One region of the Rhizobium gallicum bv. gallicum R602sp genome, then DNA from elsewhere that is predicted to be linked to it. Evidence: predicted binding sites of a transcription regulator. Region 1 holds the regulator's gene; each other region holds the start of a gene.
The links. The regulator PhoB, encoded in region 1, activates phosphate uptake and scavenging genes when phosphate is short. The targets are predictions, from matches to a motif close to TGTCATNNANCTGTCAT.
Positions count from the first base shown of each region.

Region 1 (4,580 bases):
TCGCCATCTTCCTCAGGCAGCGCTTTGAGCGCCGCTGGTAACGGAGTAAGGATCATGAACATGTTGACCGAGACAGCAGTTGAGAAGGCCCTGGAGCAGAAAATGAACGCGACCGCCTACAAGATGGTCGGCAGGACAGTGTCCGTTTACTATGGTGAAAAGCGTGCGCTTTTCGACGTGAACCTGAACGTCCGCGAAAACACCGTTACCGCACTTATCGGCCCGTCGGGCTGCGGCAAGTCTACCTTCCTGCGTTGCTTGAACCGCATGAACGACACGATCGACAATTGCCGCGTCACGGGCGAAATCAAGCTGGACGACGAGGACATCTACGATCCGGACATCGATGTCGTGGAACTCCGTGCGCGCGTCGGCATGGTCTTCCAGAAGCCGAACCCGTTCCCGAAGTCGATCTACGAGAACATTTCTTACGGCCCGCGCATCCATGGCATTGCGCGGTCGAAGGCTGACCTTGATCAGATCGTCGAAAGCAGCCTCCATAAGGCCGGCCTCTGGAACGAGGTCAAGGACCGCCTGCAGGAATCCGGCACCGGTCTGTCGGGCGGCCAGCAGCAGCGCCTGTGCATCGCCCGCGCCGTCGCCGTCAGCCCGGAAGTCATCCTGATGGACGAACCCTGCTCGGCACTCGATCCGATCGCGACCGCAAAGGTCGAGGAACTGATCCACGAGCTTCGCGAGAACTACAGCATCGTCATCGTAACGCACTCGATGCAGCAGGCGGCCCGCGTTTCGCAGCGCACCGCCATGTTCCACCTCGGCAATCTCGTCGAGGAGAACGACACCGACAAGATGTTCACCAACCCGGACGACCCGCGCACCCAGGATTACATCATGGGCCGCTTCGGCTGATTGTTGGCGTCGGAAACCGTAGAGACAATCAAGGACGTTCCCCATGGCATCGACCCATATCTATTCTGCCTACGACGACGATCTGAAGTTCTTGTCCCGCCGCATCTCGGAAATGGGCGGGCTTGCCGAGCAGATGGTGTCGGACGCCGTCCGCGCACTTGTCCACGGCGACGCGGGCTTGGCGCAGAAGGTCATCTCCGACGACGTGATCATGGATCACGCCGAACGCGAGATCGGCGACAAGGCGGTTGTCACGATCGCCCGCCGCCAGCCGATGGCCTCCGACCTTCGCGAGATCATGGGCTCGATCCGCATCGCGGCCGATCTCGAGCGCGTCGGTGATCTCGGCAAGAACACCGCCAAGCGTGTCATCGCGGTGCAGAGCACCGGCGTTCCGCGCAAGCTCGCCCGCGGTCTTGAGCATCTTTCCGAACTGGCGCTGGTCCAGCTCAAGGAAGTCCTCGACGTCTACGCCTCGAGATCCGCCGACAAGGCGAAGTCGATCCGCGAGCGCGACGAGGAAATCGACGCGATGTACACCTCGCTGTTTCGGGAGATGCTGACCTACATGATGGAAGATCCGCGCAACATCACAAGTTGCACGCATCTTCTCTTCTGCGCCAAGAACATCGAGCGCATCGGCGACCATGCCACCAACATTGCCGAAACGATCTATTACATGGCGACCGGCACTCAGCCGGAAGGCGAACGTCCGAAGGACGATACTGCCAACACCGTCGGCGCGGTCACGGAATGACAATTCCCAACCGGCCCTCAGGAGACAGAACCGAATGATCCCGAGAGTTGCAGTCGTAGAAGACGAAGAAGCACTGAGCGTGCTTCTTCGCTATAACCTTGAGGCCGAAGGTTTCGAGGTCGACACCATCCTGCGCGGCGACGAGGCCGAAATCAGGCTTCAGGAGCGCACACCGGATATTCTGATCCTCGATTGGATGCTGCCGGGCGTGTCAGGCATAGAGCTTTGCCGCCGCCTGCGCATGCGCCCGGAAACGGAGCGTCTGCCGATCATCATGCTAACGGCGCGCGGCGAGGAAAGCGAGCGTGTGCGCGGCCTTTCCACCGGCGCCGACGACTACGTGGTCAAGCCTTTCTCCACGCCCGAACTCGTTGCCCGCGTCAAGGCGATGCTGCGCCGCGCCAAGCCCGAGGTGCTTTCCACGGTGCTGAAATGCGGCGATATCGAACTCGACCGCGAAACGCATCGTGTTCACCGCAAGAGCCGTGAAGTCCGTCTCGGCCCGACCGAATTCCGTCTCCTTGAATTCCTGATGTCGTCGCCCGGCCGCGTCTTCTCACGTTCGCAGCTTCTGGACGGTGTCTGGGGCCACGACATTTATGTCGACGAGCGCACCGTAGACGTTCATGTCGGTCGCCTGCGCAAGGCGCTTAACTTCTCCAACATGCAGGACGTCATCCGCACCGTCCGCGGTGCAGGATATTCGATGGAAGCATAGCAGGGAGGCCGGAGAAGATGTCGGTGCGGATACTTGTTGTCGAGCAGGACGAAGATCTGCTCGCGACACTGAAGCATGCTCTGGAGACAGAAGGATATTTGGTGAACTGTCTTCACCCGCATGCGTCGCTGGTCGAGCTCGTGGCTTCGCGGCTGCCTGATGCGGTGATATTCGGTGCGCCGGCTCCTGGTTCGATTGCAATTTCGACATGCCGCCAGTTCCGGACGACTGGAGCGACCGCCCGCCTTCCGATCGTGGTGCTTTTGGACTCGGCCGTTGAGCAGGACAGGTTGGCTGTCCTCTCCGCCGGAGCCGACGACTGCCTCATAAAGGCAGTCTCCCACCTGGAACTCCTCATCCGCTTGCGGAACCTCCTGCGGCGGCTCAATCCAGCGCTGCTGGAGAGCACGCTGAAGGTCGGGGATCTGACGCTCGATAAAAACGCCCGCCGGGTTCACAGGCAGAAGAAGGAAGTCAAGCTCGGCCCCACCGAGTTCAGGCTGCTCGAGTTTCTGATGAAATCTCCCGGCCGCGTCCACTCCCGATCGGAATTGAGGGCATCGCTGTGGGGTAACGATGCCAGTGTCGATGAGCGCGCTGTCGACGTACACATCGGGCGTCTTCGGAAAGGCATCAGTTTCGGAAAGGCCGATAAGGTGATCCGGACGGTGCGTGGCGCCGGCTACGCGCTCGGCGACTTCTGATCTGGATCAGGTTGGACAACTTCAACGCGTCGTTGGCCGCCTCGCGAGCCCGAACCAGCTCGCGGATCGCCTCATGGCCTTCATCCGGAACCCAGACCGCGGTCAGCTCGCCCGCCCGGTGCAGACGGGTCAGGCTCACGGCATCCCGGCGGTTGGTCTTCACCCCGTCGCCCGGCCGCTTGGTCACCAGGGACGGCGCGACCACCACGCAGTCATGCCTCAGTTCGACAATCTGGCGGTAAAGGCCGTAGCCCGTGGGACCCGCTTCATAGCAAAAGTGAAGCTTGGCTCCACGCCTGGAAAGCTTACTGACCATCGACGCGACCGACGCCGGCTCCGACGAGATGTCACCGAAAAACCGCACCTCGCCGTTACGCTCTCCATCGGCAACCGCCACTGAAATCTTCAGCTTCGACGTATCCAAGCCGATGAAAATTACGCTTTTCATGGTTCGCCCTCGCTAAGCATTGGCAAGGCTCCGGCCTATCAGAGCAACCCCCGAATTCAGCTTACTGCGGGGGCGGGCCACCTCAACCTCACGAACATACGGTCTAGCTATCCTCATCGCTGTGCGCACAGATTGAGGCGCGCGATGCAGCTGTTCTCGCAATACGTGTGTCACGTCGATTTCACGCGACTGCCTTTATGAGGGTGTGCTTAGTCGCGCTGGAGGTGATTCCAATCCCCTTCGGCTCCCATACTCGCCTAGGGGTGTCAGACATATAATCCAGCCGGGATGAGGGTCGGCCCGACAGGCCATGCTCGTCCCAAAGTACAGCTAGTTTGGTTGAAGCGATATGGAGTATTCCATGACGATCAAGACTGCGTTGTTAAGAATGTCCCTGATTATCGTTTCCGGGTGGGTCATGGTCGGCACCATCACCTTGGTGATGTTCCATTGACTAGCGAGGTGTAAGCGGCATGCGGTTCCTGGTGTACACGAAAACGATTGCTGAACTCGATTATGACGAAGAGACGCGCGTCTTGACGATCATCTACCGAGACGGCCAACTGCGATCCGTTCCCCATGTCGATCCCAAGATCATGATGAGAATGGTGGCACAGCTTCCTCCGGAACGATCCCTCTACCTGATGCAGGCGGCGATTTGAACCTCGCGGCCAAGGCAAGGTGCGTCCGCACCCGGCATCAATGCATGGCCTCGATAAAGGCGCGGCTATAGAACGCGCCGAGGTTGATCCGTTCTGCAGCGACCGCCACAAGCTTCTTATCGAGTCGGCGCTCGAATTCCCGCGATCGGGCCGCCCGCGGCCTGCCGTGCGGTGTCGTAGGCTTTAACCGCATCCGTGGTCCGACGTCATCGCGGTACTGGGCAAGCGTCATGCCGGCCTTGATCAGCAGAGTTCTTATCTGCGGACGGTGCTCGGCAGCGATGACAAGGCCAAACGACTTGATCAGGACAGGCTTCGGGACGGGCAGCTCGATCTCGTCGATGATGTCATTTCCCACTTGCGCTTCCTCGGCAAACACGAGGTATTGATCCACCAGGTCATGAGCGGCCTCGAGGGTCTC
Region 1 is NZ_CP006877.1:2,258,343-2,262,922, reverse strand. Features, by position in the region: gene pstA (phosphate ABC transporter permease PstA) at 1-41, shown strand, start outside; gene pstB (phosphate ABC transporter ATP-binding protein PstB) at 55-870, shown strand; gene phoU (phosphate signaling complex protein PhoU) at 914-1,627, shown strand; gene phoB (phosphate regulon transcriptional regulator PhoB) at 1,662-2,345, shown strand; gene RGR602_RS11290 (winged helix-turn-helix domain-containing protein) at 2,363-3,049, shown strand; partial or broken gene RGR602_RS35130 (IS110 family transposase) at 3,066-3,497, opposite strand; gene RGR602_RS11280 (hypothetical protein) at 3,971-4,159, shown strand; gene RGR602_RS11275 (hypothetical protein) at 4,197-4,580, opposite strand, start outside.

Region 2 (4,580 bases), 1.8 Mb from region 1:
AGGGTCGTTGCGATGTAATCCTGCGAATAGGCGATACCTGCCTGACGAAGATAACGCGCATAGGCCCGCAGGACATTCGTCTCGCGTGCGGAAAGCCCGGCTGAAAGGATGAGCCGGTTGAAACTGTCATTGTCGATCGTGCCGTCGAAAGCAGAAATGAAGGCCTCTTCCAACGCGCCACCATGACGGCTGAGGTCAATTTCGGCGCCACTGCGGTCTTCAAGCTCCATATCGTGCAGTACGACGATGTTGACCGAGCCATCTGCGGTTGAAACTTCGATGTCGAAGGTCCGCTCGCTCAGCACGTTGAAACCGAGATTTTCGAGAAGCGGCACGCGGCGCGAGAGCGGAAGCTGCTCGCGAGCATGGAAAATCTTGAGTGAGAAGACCCGGCCGCGTTCCGCATCATTGCGGTAATAGAACTCGATGCGTATCGGCTCGCCAGAGGCGCAATCGGTGATGTCGGGGAGATCGGCAACCGTTTCTTCAGCGGTGAAGGAATCCTGGAAGGCATTGCTGACGACGATCTTCGGCGCCTTCGGCCCAGCCAGCGCTTCGAAACGATCGTCCCAGCGGGCGGTGATGGCGCGGATCGCTTCCTCGAGCTTCGATTGCGGGATGCGCGGCGTTTTGCCGCCGGACCGGCCGATGATGAAGTGTACGCGCGCAACCCGCCCTTCGGGGAAGGCCGGGTAATAGGCAGAGACCCGGCCGTCATAGACGGTCTTCAGATAGTTGCCGATCTTTTCGCGAACGATGGAATCGTACTCCTCGCGTGGTACATAGACGATGACCGAGACAAAACGGTCGAAATGATCGATGCGCGGCAGAACGCGGACGCGCGGCCGTTCCACAAGGTCATTGATCTGTTCGGCGAAATTCGCGAGCAGCGTCGTGTCGATCTGGAAAAGATCGTCGCGTGGATAAGATTCCAGCGTGTTGTACAACATTCGGCCGGAATGGCTCATGGGATCGAAGCCGAAATGATCTGTCACTTTGGCAACTTTGGAACGGATGAGCGGAATTTCCGAAGCCGAAGACGTATAGGCCGTAGAGGTAAAGAGGCCGACGATGCGCAATTCACCGGTGACGTTGCCGTCCTTGTCGAATCGCTTGACGCCGACATAATCCATATAGGCGCGGCGGTGGACGACGGATTTCACATTCGCCTTGGTGACGATCAGGAAATCCGGACCATCGAGAAAGGCGAGGATTTCCGGCGTTGTCGTTACGGCATCCTTGCCGGTGCGCAGCACCAAGACATCCGGATCGGAAAGAATGCCGAGGCCAGCGCCTTTGTCACGCTCGACCTTCGCTTCGCTCCCGTTGCTGGAATAGACATATTCACGCATGCCAAGGAAGGTGAAGTTTTCATCGCGTAGCCAGGTGAGGAAAGCCAGTGCTTCGTCCCGGTCGGCCTTCTTGCGGCTGGCGCTGTAGCTGCCCAATTCGGCAATCACGGTGTCGAGCTTGGAAAGCATAGGCTTCCAGTCGGAAACAGCCTGGCGGACCTGCTCCAGCACGATCATGATGCGCTTTCGAAGGTCGCCGGATTGCGCCGTAGTCAACGGCGAAATGTGAATCTGGATATGGCTGACACGTTTTGCCGGATCGCTCGGCTCTTCGGCTGAATAAAGTACCGGCGTCTTGCCATGCTCCACCACCAGGATCGGATGCACCGCCATATAGAGATCGCGATAGGTGCTTGTGATCTCGCTCATAACCGACTCGTAGAGGAACGGCTTATTCTGATCGGTAACCGTCAGGACCGAGACCGCAACGCCATCGGGTTCGACATCGGCCAGCGTTTCGATCGTAACGCGCGGGACCTTGCCGTCCCAGCCAGCGAGCTCCTTAGCAGAATGAACGGCCGAAAGCGCCAGCATCTCCGGTGTGTAGTGATCGAGGTCGTCTCCGCTCGCCCGGCCGAAGAGGATTTCCGGATCGAGATACTGCTCTTTGGCTGCAGCAGCGATCTTCTTTGCGCTTTCGATCAGCTTTTCCCGTCGCGGATGGTTTTTGGCAGCCATTGAAGACATTCCCCCGATTTGTGTGATTTGCCGCAAGTTAGCAGAAGAATTATCGAAAAAACCCCTAAAAGAGGCTCCACCTTCGCAGTTTTTGTGGGTTTTTGACCTTGTTTCAGTAGAATTTCAGGGGATTCTCCAATTATGGGAAAGCCCAGGCCGGTCTTGGATTTTCTCAGCTCGCCGAGATTTCCACGCATGGATGAAGAATGGTTGACAGGCGCGCGGCAAAAGGACGATCAACAGCGCATCGAATTCAGGGTTTAAATGACTATGCCGGATAATAGTGCTGCAGGAACGGTGATCGTCATCTCCAGCCATGTCGTTCGCGGTTCGGTCGGCAATCGTGCCGCTGTCTTCGCGCTTGAGACGCTCGGCCATCAGGTCTGGGCACTGCCGACGATCATTTTGCCTTGGCATCCCGGTCATGGCCGTTCGACCCGGCTCACTTTTGCGGAGGCCGATTTCGATGCCGCCATCGATGATCTCATCCGTGCACCGTGGGTTGGAGAAGTGAAGGCAGTCTTGTCTGGTTATTTCGGAAACGCTGCCCAGGCTAGTTCTGTTGCCCGTTTGGTCAGTGCATTGCGTGAAAAGAACTCCGAGCTGCTTTATGTCTGCGATCCGGTGATGGGCGATCTGGGAGGTCTCTATGTGCCCGAAGCGACGGCGGAGGCGATCCGCGACCATCTGATCCCGCTTGCGTCTTTGGCGACACCCAACCGCTATGAGCTGGCCTGGATGGTGGGCGCACCATTGGAGGACAATACAGCTGTTATGGAGGCTGCTTTGTCACTCGGTCCTTCCCGCATGCTTGTCACCTCCGCTATTGCGATGATGGCTGGGGGCACCGGAAATCTCTATCTTTCCGGCCGCCATGCTCTGCTTGCCGAGCATCGTGTCGTCGACAAGCCGCCGAATGGACTGGGCGACCTGCTGGCGGCCGTCTTCCTCTCGCGGCTCCTATCCGGGATGGACGACGAAAAGGCGCTGCAGCTTGCAACAGCCAGCGTCTTTGAAGTGCTGGTGCGTGCGGTCAAACGCGGCAGCGATGAGCTTACGCTCGCAAGCGATGCATCAAGCCTGTCGACACCGATGGCCATGGTGCAGATGCGCCGCCTCATGCACCCCGCCCAACGGAAGAAGAGTTAGCGGGCGCCCGTTTGCGCATTTCGCGTGCGCAGCAGTTGATCTTGCCGCGTCTGCGCGCTAATCGACAGTCATGCAGTGTTTTCCAACTTCACTTCTGGACGGCTATCGCAACTTCATGAACGGGCGGTACGCCGACGCCCGCGACCGCTATAAGATGCTGGCTGAAAACGGGCAAAGTCCGAATACGCTGGTGATTGCCTGTTCGGACTCGCGCGCAGCACCGGAACTTATCTTCGACGCTGGCCCCGGTGAGCTTTTCGTCATCCGTAATGTTGCCAACATGGTACCACCTTACGAGCCGGATGGCCATTTTCACTCGACATCTGCCGCTTTGGAATTCGCCGTACAGGTCTTGAAGGTTTCCGACATCGTCGTCATGGGCCATGGCCGCTGCGGCGGTATCCGCGCAGCGCTTGATCCCAATTCCGAACCGCTGTCGCCTGGTGATTTCATTGGCCGCTGGATGTCGCTCGTCCGGCCCGCTGCCGAGCAGATCCAAAGCAATGACGTAATGACTGCCGCTGAGCGCCAGACGGCGCTCGAGCGCGTCTCGATCCGCAACTCGCTCAATAACCTCAGAAGTTTTCCGGATATCAAGGCGCTTGAAGAGGCGGGGAAGATCGCCCTGCATGGGGCGTGGTTCGATATCTCGACCGGTGAACTATGGGTGATGGACGCGGAAACGCTCGATTTTATCCGCCCGGAAGTATAACCTTCGCGGGCGGGAAGCTCACTGGCCGTCGATCTGCTGGCCGATATAAGCGATTGCCTGTTGGTAGACCGTTGCGGCGTTCCAGCCTGCGATTGCTGCAAAGTTCGCTTCGCCTGGCTGATAACCGGCGCCGGGCTGCCAGCCATGGCCCCTAAGGAAGTTTGCCGTCGAAGCCAGGGCATCAGCGCGCGAGCCAACCATGTCGACGCGGCCGTTGCCGTCGCCGTCGGCTCCGAAACGGACCACATTGCGCGGCAGGAACTGCGTCTGGCCGATTTCGCCATGTGCCGCGCCGCGAGCCTGCGGGTTCAGATAGCCTTCGGAAACAAGTTGCAGAGCGGCGTAAAGCTGATCGGTGAAATAATCCGAGCGGCGGCAGTCGTAAGCGAGCGTCGAAACGGCAGATAGGGTATGCTGATTGCCCATATAACTGCCGAAGCCGGTCTCCATTCCCCAGATCGCAATAAGCGGACCGGCCGGAACGCCGTAGCGGCCTTCGATCGAGGCAAAGAGTCCCTGATTGGCGCGTTTCATGCTTCTGCCGCGGGAGATGATCGTTGCGCCGCCCCGCTTCTTCATGAATGCGTCGAAGGACAGCTTGAAGCTCTTTTGGCCACGGTCGGCTGCGATTGTCGATTTATTATAGCTTACATTGGCGAAGGCCCGGTTTAGCACCGATGGGCTGACGC
Region 2 is NZ_CP006877.1:4,096,772-4,101,351, reverse strand. Features, by position in the region: gene RGR602_RS19985 (NAD-glutamate dehydrogenase) at 1-2,030, opposite strand, end outside; gene pdxY (pyridoxal kinase PdxY) at 2,301-3,179, shown strand; gene RGR602_RS19975 (carbonic anhydrase) at 3,250-3,891, shown strand; gene RGR602_RS19970 (lytic murein transglycosylase) at 3,910-4,580, opposite strand, start outside.
Region 2: the regulator PhoB is predicted to act here: its motif matches at 2,230-2,246, upstream of RGR602_RS19985 (NAD-glutamate dehydrogenase).

Region 3 (4,580 bases), on a different replicon from region 1:
TTTCGATTTCGGCGTTCTCGATGCAGCGGATCGGTTCGCCGTTGAGATAAGCGCCGCCGCCGGCCTCCGCGCTGAACAGTTCATCCTGCATCGCATCATAGATGACACCAGCCACGATGCGGTCACCTTCGGCGATCGAAATCGTCATGCCGAAATGCGGAATGCCCCATGCGTAGTTTGTCGTGCCGTCGATCGGGTCGATATAGATGACAGGTGTGCTGGCCTCGGCATCACGATTGCCGACGGCTTCCTCTCCTTTGATCGCGTAAGTGGGAAAGGCTTTCGCCACCTCATCGACGATGATCCGCTCGACCGCCACGTCGATTTCCGTCTGGTAGTCACGCGGAGCCTTCGAGACGATCTCGCTCACCAGCCGCCGCTTTAGCGATCTGCGGGCGGTTTGCCCCGCTTTCAGTGCCGTATTTGCCAGGAGCAAAAGCCGTTGCGAGGCCGCCGGTGACAGGCGGGTGGAGACTGAGGACGAGGTCATGAAGAATTCTTATCGAAAGGATGCGCAAATCGTTTGGCCAAAGCTTTCGCAGAAGTGCATGAAGTTTTTGTGACGCGAGAGGGCATGGGATGCAGACAAAATTGTGTTCCGGCGGCCAACAATAGCCGGGACGACGGACTCGTCCCGGCTAACAAAGGCTGTGTCAACGCGCCGTCTCAGATGCCGATCTTGCCGCCGCCGATCTTAGTGATGGCAAGTACAGACGGACGCACTGGCATGTCATCCTTGAAGTCTGGCCACCTGGTGGAAAGATCTTCGTAATAGGATGGGCGGCCATGGCCCGCCCAGTCATCACCGCCGTCCCCGGGATGCTGCACGGCGACGAAAGCCGTTTCGTCATCCGGGGCAAAGAGCGGACCACAGAGCTCGGCACCGACCGGGACGCGGAAGAACAGGCGAGAGGTGGCGCGGGCGTCACCCTCGGTGTCGACAGCCCAAAGGCCGTCAGTGCGGCCGGTGGCCTTGTTGTTATTGCCGTCCGTTGCGACCCAAAGACGGCCGGCCGAATCGACGGCGCAGTTGTCCGGCATGCCGAACCAGCCGTTCTTGGAAGTTTCGGTCGAGAACGTCGCGCCGACTTCGGCAACCGCAGGATCGCCGCACTTTAAGAGAACTTCCCATTTGCCTGAAGTTGCGGAGTAATCGCCGCCATCCTCGGTGATCTCGATGATGTGACCGAAGGCGTTGTCGGGTCGGGGATTTGCGGCGTCCACCTGATCGGCCTTGCGCTTGCTGTTGTTGGTCAGCATGACATAAACCTTGCCGTTGACGGCGTTCGGTTCGATGTCTTCCGGCCGGTCCATTTTCGTTGCGCCGATAATGTCGGCGGCGCGACGCGTCTCGATGAGAACGTCGGCCTGGCTGGCAAAACCGTTTTCGGCTGTCAGCGGTCCCTGGCCGAAGATGAGCGGTAGCCACTGCAACGTACCGTCCTCGGCAAATTTGGCCACGTAAAGCGTGCCCTCATCGAGGAGATCAAGATTGGCGGCACGGTCGTTCGCATTGAACGTTCCCGACGACACGAACTTATAGACATAGTCGAAGCGTTCATCGTCGCCGAGATAGAAGACAACACGGCCGTCCTTGCTGACGATCGATGCCGCTCCCTCATGCTTGGTACGGCCAAGAGCGGTGCGCTTCTTCGGGATCGCGGTCGGATCCATGACGTCGACTTCGACGATCCAGCCAAAGCGATTCGGTTCGTTCGGTTCCTTGGAGAGGTCGAAGCGGTCGTAATAATTGGCCCAGTCGTATCCGCCTTCCGGCACGCCGTAGCGCTTGTAATTGGCGGCTTCCTTATGGCCTTCCGGCAGTTCGCCGGAGAAATAGCCGTGGAAATTCTCTTCAGCCATGATGTAGGTTCCCCAGGGGGTCACACCGCCAGCACAGTTGTTGAGCGTGCCGATGACGCGCGTGCCGGTGGCGTCGGCTGAGGTCTTGACCCGATCATGACCGGCGGCCGGGCCGGTAAGCTGCATTTCCGTGGTAGAGGTGATGCGGCGGTTGTAGCGGCCTTCCGGGACGACCTGCCACTTTCCGTCGACCTTGCGGATCTCGACGATCGTGCCGCCATGCGCGGCCATTTCGACGTCGACCTGTTCCTTGCTGAGCTTGCTCTGGGAGATCTTCCCGTCGACGATCTTGACGATACCGGGAAACATCAGGTGCGGGTTCGTATATTCGTGATTTACGACAAGCAGCCCGTGGGTCGAAGAACCTTCAAGCGGGATGAAGCCGACATAGTCGTTGTTGTACCCGAATTGCCGGCGCTGCGCTTCTGCCGTCTGCTTGGTCGGGTCGAAGGCCGGTGCGTCCGGGAAGAGCGCGTCACCCCAACGCAAAAGGACGTCGGCGTTGTACCCTTCGGCGACGTGATGATTGGCATCCACGCCGGCCTCGACTTCCGGGAAGGAGAAGGCCGAAGCGCCATTCGCGCGCGCCTTTTCCGCTGTCATCAACGCCACAGGGCTGACGGTCGCGGTAATGGCGGCAACTGCAAGCGAACCCTGGAGGAAACTACGGCGCGAAAAGCGCTTGCTGATGATTTCGCCCATGGTCGGATTGAGGCTTGAATTGTGGCCTTCGCCATCTGCGTCTTCAAGTTGCGTCGTGGGGAATATCTTTTGAGAAAGATGTTCGTTCATGGGACTGGCTCCAAAGTTGAGAACGGCCCCCTAGTTTTGGAGCCATTCTAAACTTAGGGCTGGGATATTACGGAAATGCGACAGTTGTCTTACCGCTCGCTCGTAACCGGTCGCGGTCGGTTGGATTTAGTGCCGCGTCATTTTATGCCAGTTCTGGACATCCTTCGCCGTGATCCAGATGCGGCCATCGAAGGCGATCTCGCCATGATCGAATTTCCGGCTTGCAATAAGTTCGAGTACGCTCAGATCCTGCGGCAGCCACCGTGGGTCAGGCGCAGCCTGAACGCCAGCAAGCGCATCTTTCGTCACACACACGGCTTGATGCGTGTCTTCGGCCTTCATGACGATAAGCGCATCGTTGCCGATCAGATTGAACGTATCCGGTAAAGCGATAAGCTGCATTTGCAAACTCCTTGGAGAAGATATCCAGCCCAAGCGCCGCGTGCCTGAAGCTTCAAAGCCTACGCGACATGCTGCCTTGCTATCGCGGAAAAGCAGCGCCCTATTAATAGGCCGGCATGGTTAACGAAAGGTTGCCGGCTCGAAGCCCGTAGGCTGCCAACAGGGCCAAATTTCGTCGGCAATCTCCCTTATCCACAGCAGGATTTGCAGGCCGGGGCTTGATTTTCTCGAACGCCGAGACTGAGATAGTGGGTGAAAATATCGTCCGCAAGGCATGCGCGGCCACGTCCCGTTCCTGCACATCGGCCATTCAGATGCGTCCGCTGTAAAGCGGTCCTTAATTTAGACCGAAAGAAAGTTTTTTAACGGGAACACGCCGATCGCATGGGATGATAACAATAGCATCGAACTGAGAATCAAATGTTGAATGGCCTGCACGAAGGCTCCCGCTTCGTGTCGGTGATACAACCGCGGAGCGCTGCATGACGAACGAAAAATCCGGCCCACCACGGGCTTTCCTTGTGGCGGTGCTTTTTTCCCTCAAGCGCGCTTTCCTGGGTGTCGGAGCCACGAGCTGCATTGTCAACATATTAGCGCTCACTGGCTCATTCTTCATGTTGCAAGTCTATGACCGGGTGATTCCGGGCCGAAGCCTGCCGACACTTGCCGGGCTTGCGATCATCGCAGCAACGCTCTTCATCTTCCAGGGATTGCTCGATTTTATCCGCTCGATGCTCTTGATGCGCGCCGGAGCCGCTGTCGACGAGCGTTTGGGCGGCGACGTCTACAACTCCCTGATCCTATTGCCCTCGCGGATGCGAATGCCGGGTGACGGTCTGCAGTCGATCCGCGATCTCGATACCGTACGCGGTTTTCTCTCAGGCCCCGGGCCAACGGCGCTGTTCGATATGCCGTGGATGCTTTTTTACATCGGTCTGTGCTTTCTCTTTCACTTCTGGATCGGTGTCACGGCGCTCGCCGGTGCGGTGATGTTGATAGGCCTTACAGCACTCGCCGAATTCAAGTCCCGCAAACCGGCAAAAATTGCCGCAGAGCTTTCCGCGCGGCGACTGAATCTTGCCGAAGCGACACGGCGGAACTCCGAAGCCGTGTTGGCCATGGGGTTCGGGTCGTTGCTGGCCACCAAATGGACCGAGGTTAACAACCGGTATCTTGCCAATCATATCTCGGCGACGACCGTCACGACCGGTCTGATGTCGATCTCAAAAGTCCTTCGGATGATGCTGCAATCCGGTGTGCTTGCGGTCGGCGCCATCCTGGTCGTCAGGCAAGAGGCGACGCCCGGCATCATGATCGCAAGTTCCATCCTCGTCAGCAGGGCGTTGGCACCTGTGGAGCTTGCAATCGGACAATGGAAGGGCTTTGTCGCCGCCCGGCAAAGCTGGAGCAGACTGACGAAGCATCTGGAATTGCTGCCGGCCGAGGAGCGGCACGTCGATCTGCCTGCACCGACCGCGAATCTGTCCGTGGAAGCGCTTCATATTGCCGTTCCTGGTACCCGG
Region 3 is NZ_CP006880.1:1,232,079-1,236,658, reverse strand. Features, by position in the region: gene RGR602_RS28980 (inositol monophosphatase family protein) at 1-490, opposite strand, end outside; gene RGR602_RS28975 (PhoX family protein) at 667-2,655, opposite strand; gene RGR602_RS28970 (hypothetical protein) at 2,782-3,057, opposite strand; gene RGR602_RS28965 (type I secretion system permease/ATPase) at 3,540-4,580, shown strand, end outside.
Region 3: the regulator PhoB is predicted to act here: its motif matches at 2,722-2,738, upstream of RGR602_RS28975 (PhoX family protein).

Region 4 (4,580 bases), on a different replicon from region 1:
AACAAGCCGGGCGGTCAGATCGTCCAGCCGCCGTCGATCGCGTAGGCCTGTCCGCTGGTATAGGTAGCACCGGCAAGATAGACGGCAAGGTCTGCAATCTCTTCCGGCGTGCCGAGACGACCCATCGGCTGGCGAAAAATAAAGGCAGCGCGGGCCGCATCATAGTCGCCCTGCGCGCGCATGCGATCCTGCAGCGACGGGCTCTCGACCGTGCCGGGACAAATGGCATTGCAGCGGACGCCCTCGGCGACGTAATCGGCGGCAACGGATTTCGTAAGGCCAATCACCGCCGCTTTTGTGACGCCATAGGCAAAGCGGTTCGGCACACCTTTGATGCTGGAGGCAACCGAAGCCATGTTGATGATCGACCCGTCCTTCCGCTCCAGCATGCCGGGAAGAACGGCGCGGATCGTGCGGATCATCGCCTTTACATTGAGGTCGAAAGCGAACTCTAGGTCGGCATCCTGCATTTCCAAAATGGATCCGGCGTGCACGAAGCCGGCGCAGTTAAAGAGCACATCGACCGCGCCAATTTCAGCGACCAATGCCTTAACCGCCCCCTCGTCGAGCACGTTTAGCTCGTGCGTCGACACCCCGGTGTCGGCGGCAAGCGTTGCCAGCGCATTCGCATTGATATCCGTCGCGTGAACCTTGGCGCCGGCCTGCTGAAAAGCGATTGCGCTGGCACGGCCGATGCCTTGCGCTGCCGCTGTGATCAGAACAGTCTTGCCGGAAAGAGTGATGGTCATGTCTTGGCCTTCTCAGGGTTTTCAATACGTGGGGGTAGAGCTCGGTTTCATCGGAGCCGAACCTGAACGGCGGCTTTTATGGTGTCAATCGAATAGTGAATCCGTCTCTCGCTCGACGTCGATGGGAGACTGTATCCAGGACGTGGCCGTCAATTAAGTCACGCCAGCATATGCGCTTCGTTGTTGGCAGCGACAAAACCATCGAGCACAAAATCGGGCGATTCGCGTCGATTGACCGCCCGCGGGAACTCATTTGGAACATTCGATATTTCAAAGTGTTTCCCCGACAGCGAACGAAGGAGGGTTCATGCTCTCCATTCAAGAAAATGTCGTCAAAGGCACGAAGCGTACCGGCGCATGTGCCGTCGGACTTTTGTGCGGATTGGCGTTTGCCCAACCGCTCGCCAGTCAGTCGGATCGCTGCCAGGCGCCAGATCAGCATCAAAACCGGGCGGGCGCCCTTGAGAACGGCAATTCAGGACCTACGAATGGGTTGGATACCTCGAAATTGTCCGATTGCAACGGCGTGCTAAAGCCGCCGTCCATCGGCGACGGAGATCTTGTCAAGCCTGCACCGCCTATTGGCAATACGCCCGTAATCCCGCCGGATCCGAAGCAGTGGGCAGAATTGTGCCCGGATTCACGTGACAACCCTTGGCGACGATAACGCTGCCGTGGTCGTGTGGATTGTGCTGGAAGCCTCAGTATTTTGGCGGCACGTAGAGCTCCGGCGGGAGGACCTTGCGTTCGTAGTCGGGGTTAAAAACGCGCTCTGGGAGCGTGATGTCCTCATGCGGCACGTCTTCGTAGGGAATCTGCTTAAGCAGGTGGTCGATGCAGTTGAGGCGGGCCCGCTTCTTGTCGTTGCCCTCGACGATGTACCAGGGCGCCTCAGCGATATTCGTGCGGGCGAAGGTCTCTTCCTTTGCCTTGGTATAGGCTTCCCAGCGTACGCGCGATTGCAAGTCCATCGGCGACAGCTTCCATTGCTTCAGGGGATCGTGAATGCGCATCAAAAAACGCATCTGCTGTTCCTCGTCAGTGATCGAGAACCAGTATTTGACCAGCCGGATGCCGGAGCGCACCAGCATGCGCTCGAATTCGGGCACATCGTTGAAGAATTGTTCCACCTCGTCTTCGGTCGCAAAACCCATGACGCGCTCAACGCCGGACCGATTATACCAGGACCGATCGAACAGCACGATCTCGCCACCGGCCGGCAGATGTGGCACGTAACGCTGGAAATACCATTGGGTTTTCTCGCGGTCCGAAGGAGCCGGCAGCGCGACCACTCTCACCACGCGAGGGTTGAGCCGCTGCGTGATGCGCTTGATCACGCCGCCCTTGCCGGCCGAGTCGCGTCCCTCGAAGATCACGACGACCTTCTCCCTGTGATAGGAGACCCAGTCCTGCAATTTGATCAGCTCGGCCTGCAGCGCCAGAAGAGCGCGGAAGTAATCGACACGCGGCATCGGGGGCGGATGCGACGTGCGATAGATCTTGCGGATTTCTTCCGACAGCGCCGGTTCGGAGAGCTCGAGTTCGTAGTCCTCGTCGAGCGTATCGGCCAATTCGGCTTCCAGCCAGTCTGGTTTATCGAGATCATCCTTTGACGTACCCATATCTCTCTCCGATGTGCCCCCATCATGCCACGCATCGCCATTTATCTCATGCCAGCATGACGGCATTTTGAAGCCATAGTAGCGCCATCCCCTCCTGCAGCATGACGGAGCGATTACACCAGGTAATACGTTGCGGGAGAGCTCGAACTCTTCGAAGGACCGTGCGCTTGATGAGCTCGATATAGCAAAATACAGGCGTGCGTGAAGAACGCGTCAGGATAGCGCGCTGTGCCTTAAAGACGACGATCCTCGCGTCATTCCGTGCGTTTTCCCTTACCGCAAATAGAACGCAAATATCACCGTCGGCCACGAGGCGGCACGCGCAAGTCGGTCGCGAAAGTCAGTGGTTTGAGTGGCCGGTCGGCGACTTCCTTGCGGCCCACGGATTCGCGATAAGATCTCCGGCGAATTCCTAAATTTGACGCATGATGCTTCGACGTTCATTCTCCGTCCATGATCAGCGGAGTACTTCTGGATCTCGCTGGCGTTATCTATGACGGCGAGGAAGTCATACCGGGCGCTACCGATGCTGTTGCGCGCTTGCGCGAAGCCGGCCTACTCATCCGGTTCGTGAGCAATACGACACGCTCGAACAAGCAGGCGCTCTTGCAGCGACTTGCAGGACTTGGACTTTACGCCACAAGCGATGAGCTCTTCACCCCGGCGCAAGCCGCGCGCGAGTGGCTCGATAAGCACGATCGATCGCCATACCTGTTGGTTCATCCCGATCTTGCGCTGGATTTCCACGACCTGGCAGGAGGGCCACAGAAGGCTCTTGTTGTCGGCGACGCCGGCGAGGCTTTCGATTACCAGACCCTGAATGCCGCATTTCGCGAGCTGGTCACGGGCGCGGAATTCCTGGGGCTCGCGCCAAACCGGACGTTCCAGGATGTTGACGGTAAACTCAGTCTCGACGCGGGCGCATTTATCGCGGCGCTGGAGTTCGCAAGTCAGAGGCGTGCCACTATCCTGGGAAAGCCGTCGCCCGAATTCTTCCTGTCCGCGCTCGCCAGCATGAACTGTCCGAAAGCAAAGGCCGTCATGGTGGGCGACGACGCGGAAACGGACGTCGCGGGTGCCTTGCAGGCCGGACTTTCCAAAGCAGTGCTCGTCCGTACAGGCAAGTATCGTCGCGGGGACGACACACGATTTCAGCCTTCGCCAACTGTAACGGTCGACGATATCTCTGCAGCGGCAGACTGGATTCTCGCGGCCCGCAATATTTAATGGAGGCCGTGGCGATACATCGCCGCGGCAGCCGCTGAGCGACGTCAGCTGAAGCTTCCTGTATGGGCATGGGAGGTCCGCCCTTGCGTGGTTTCATTGACGACTTCCTGCAGCCGAGTTCTGCGCAGCGCCCATGGTTGGTCTTTGCGCTTCCCTGACACTCTATATTTTCCAGCAATGACGGTCGCGTGCTGCGAACGCACATGTCTTTTGCAGTCGAATAGAGGGCAGCCTGATGAGTTCATCGCCGTATGGCCCCGACCCTCGCAAGCACCTCGCCAGGAATCCCATAGCGTGTGACGAGGTCCCGGTCGTTGCGGAGTCCGCAGATCTCCCGCTGAATGAACAATGCCCAAACAGCCTCCGAGGCGTCATTCAAGAGGCCTTCTCGATCAGCGGTGCGATTATCGCTCTTTGTCGAGGCGGCAAGTTTTGCAAGTGCTGCCTCGACTTTGCGGCCTTGGCGACCAAGTGCATCGGCTCGCTCCGAGGCAAGTTCGTATTCCAAAGGGCTGAATGCGGAATTCGGCCGATCCGAGAACGATCGTGGTGGTCTGAAGCTCACGAGGTGCCTTTCCATATTGCGATGGGCAAGCTCTGCCGTCAGCTTGCGACGGTTCTGATATCCTCCTGATCGAGCGAGCAACACGACCTTGGCCAATCGCCGACTGCCGCCAGCCCTGACTTCGTCAGCTCCGAGCGGCGGCAGCGGATTGATGCTCGGAAGCGCAAAGAGGAACAGTTATGCCCCACGGAAGTTTGGTACTTCATGAGGCGAGATCAAGAGGAGGAGACTGTGTGGACAATCTCGATTGGCGCTATTTTCATCATATGCGGCATACTCCTCCTGTGTCGGGAGGCTCTCGGCCGACGGCCTCTCAGCGACCCTCACCAATCATCCCTTAGCGGGCGGACACTGGAACCTAGAAGCCAAGGGGTTCGATTTCTGGGATTGACGAGGAACTGGCTGGGTATGGGTTTG
Region 4 is NZ_CP006880.1:1,307,556-1,312,135, forward strand. Features, by position in the region: gene RGR602_RS29320 (SDR family oxidoreductase) at 15-749, opposite strand; gene ppk2 (polyphosphate kinase 2) at 1,451-2,371, opposite strand; gene RGR602_RS29330 (TIGR01458 family HAD-type hydrolase) at 2,825-3,598, shown strand; gene RGR602_RS38940 (DUF6665 family protein) at 3,840-4,163, opposite strand.
Region 4: the regulator PhoB is predicted to act here: its motif matches at 2,473-2,489, upstream of ppk2 (polyphosphate kinase 2).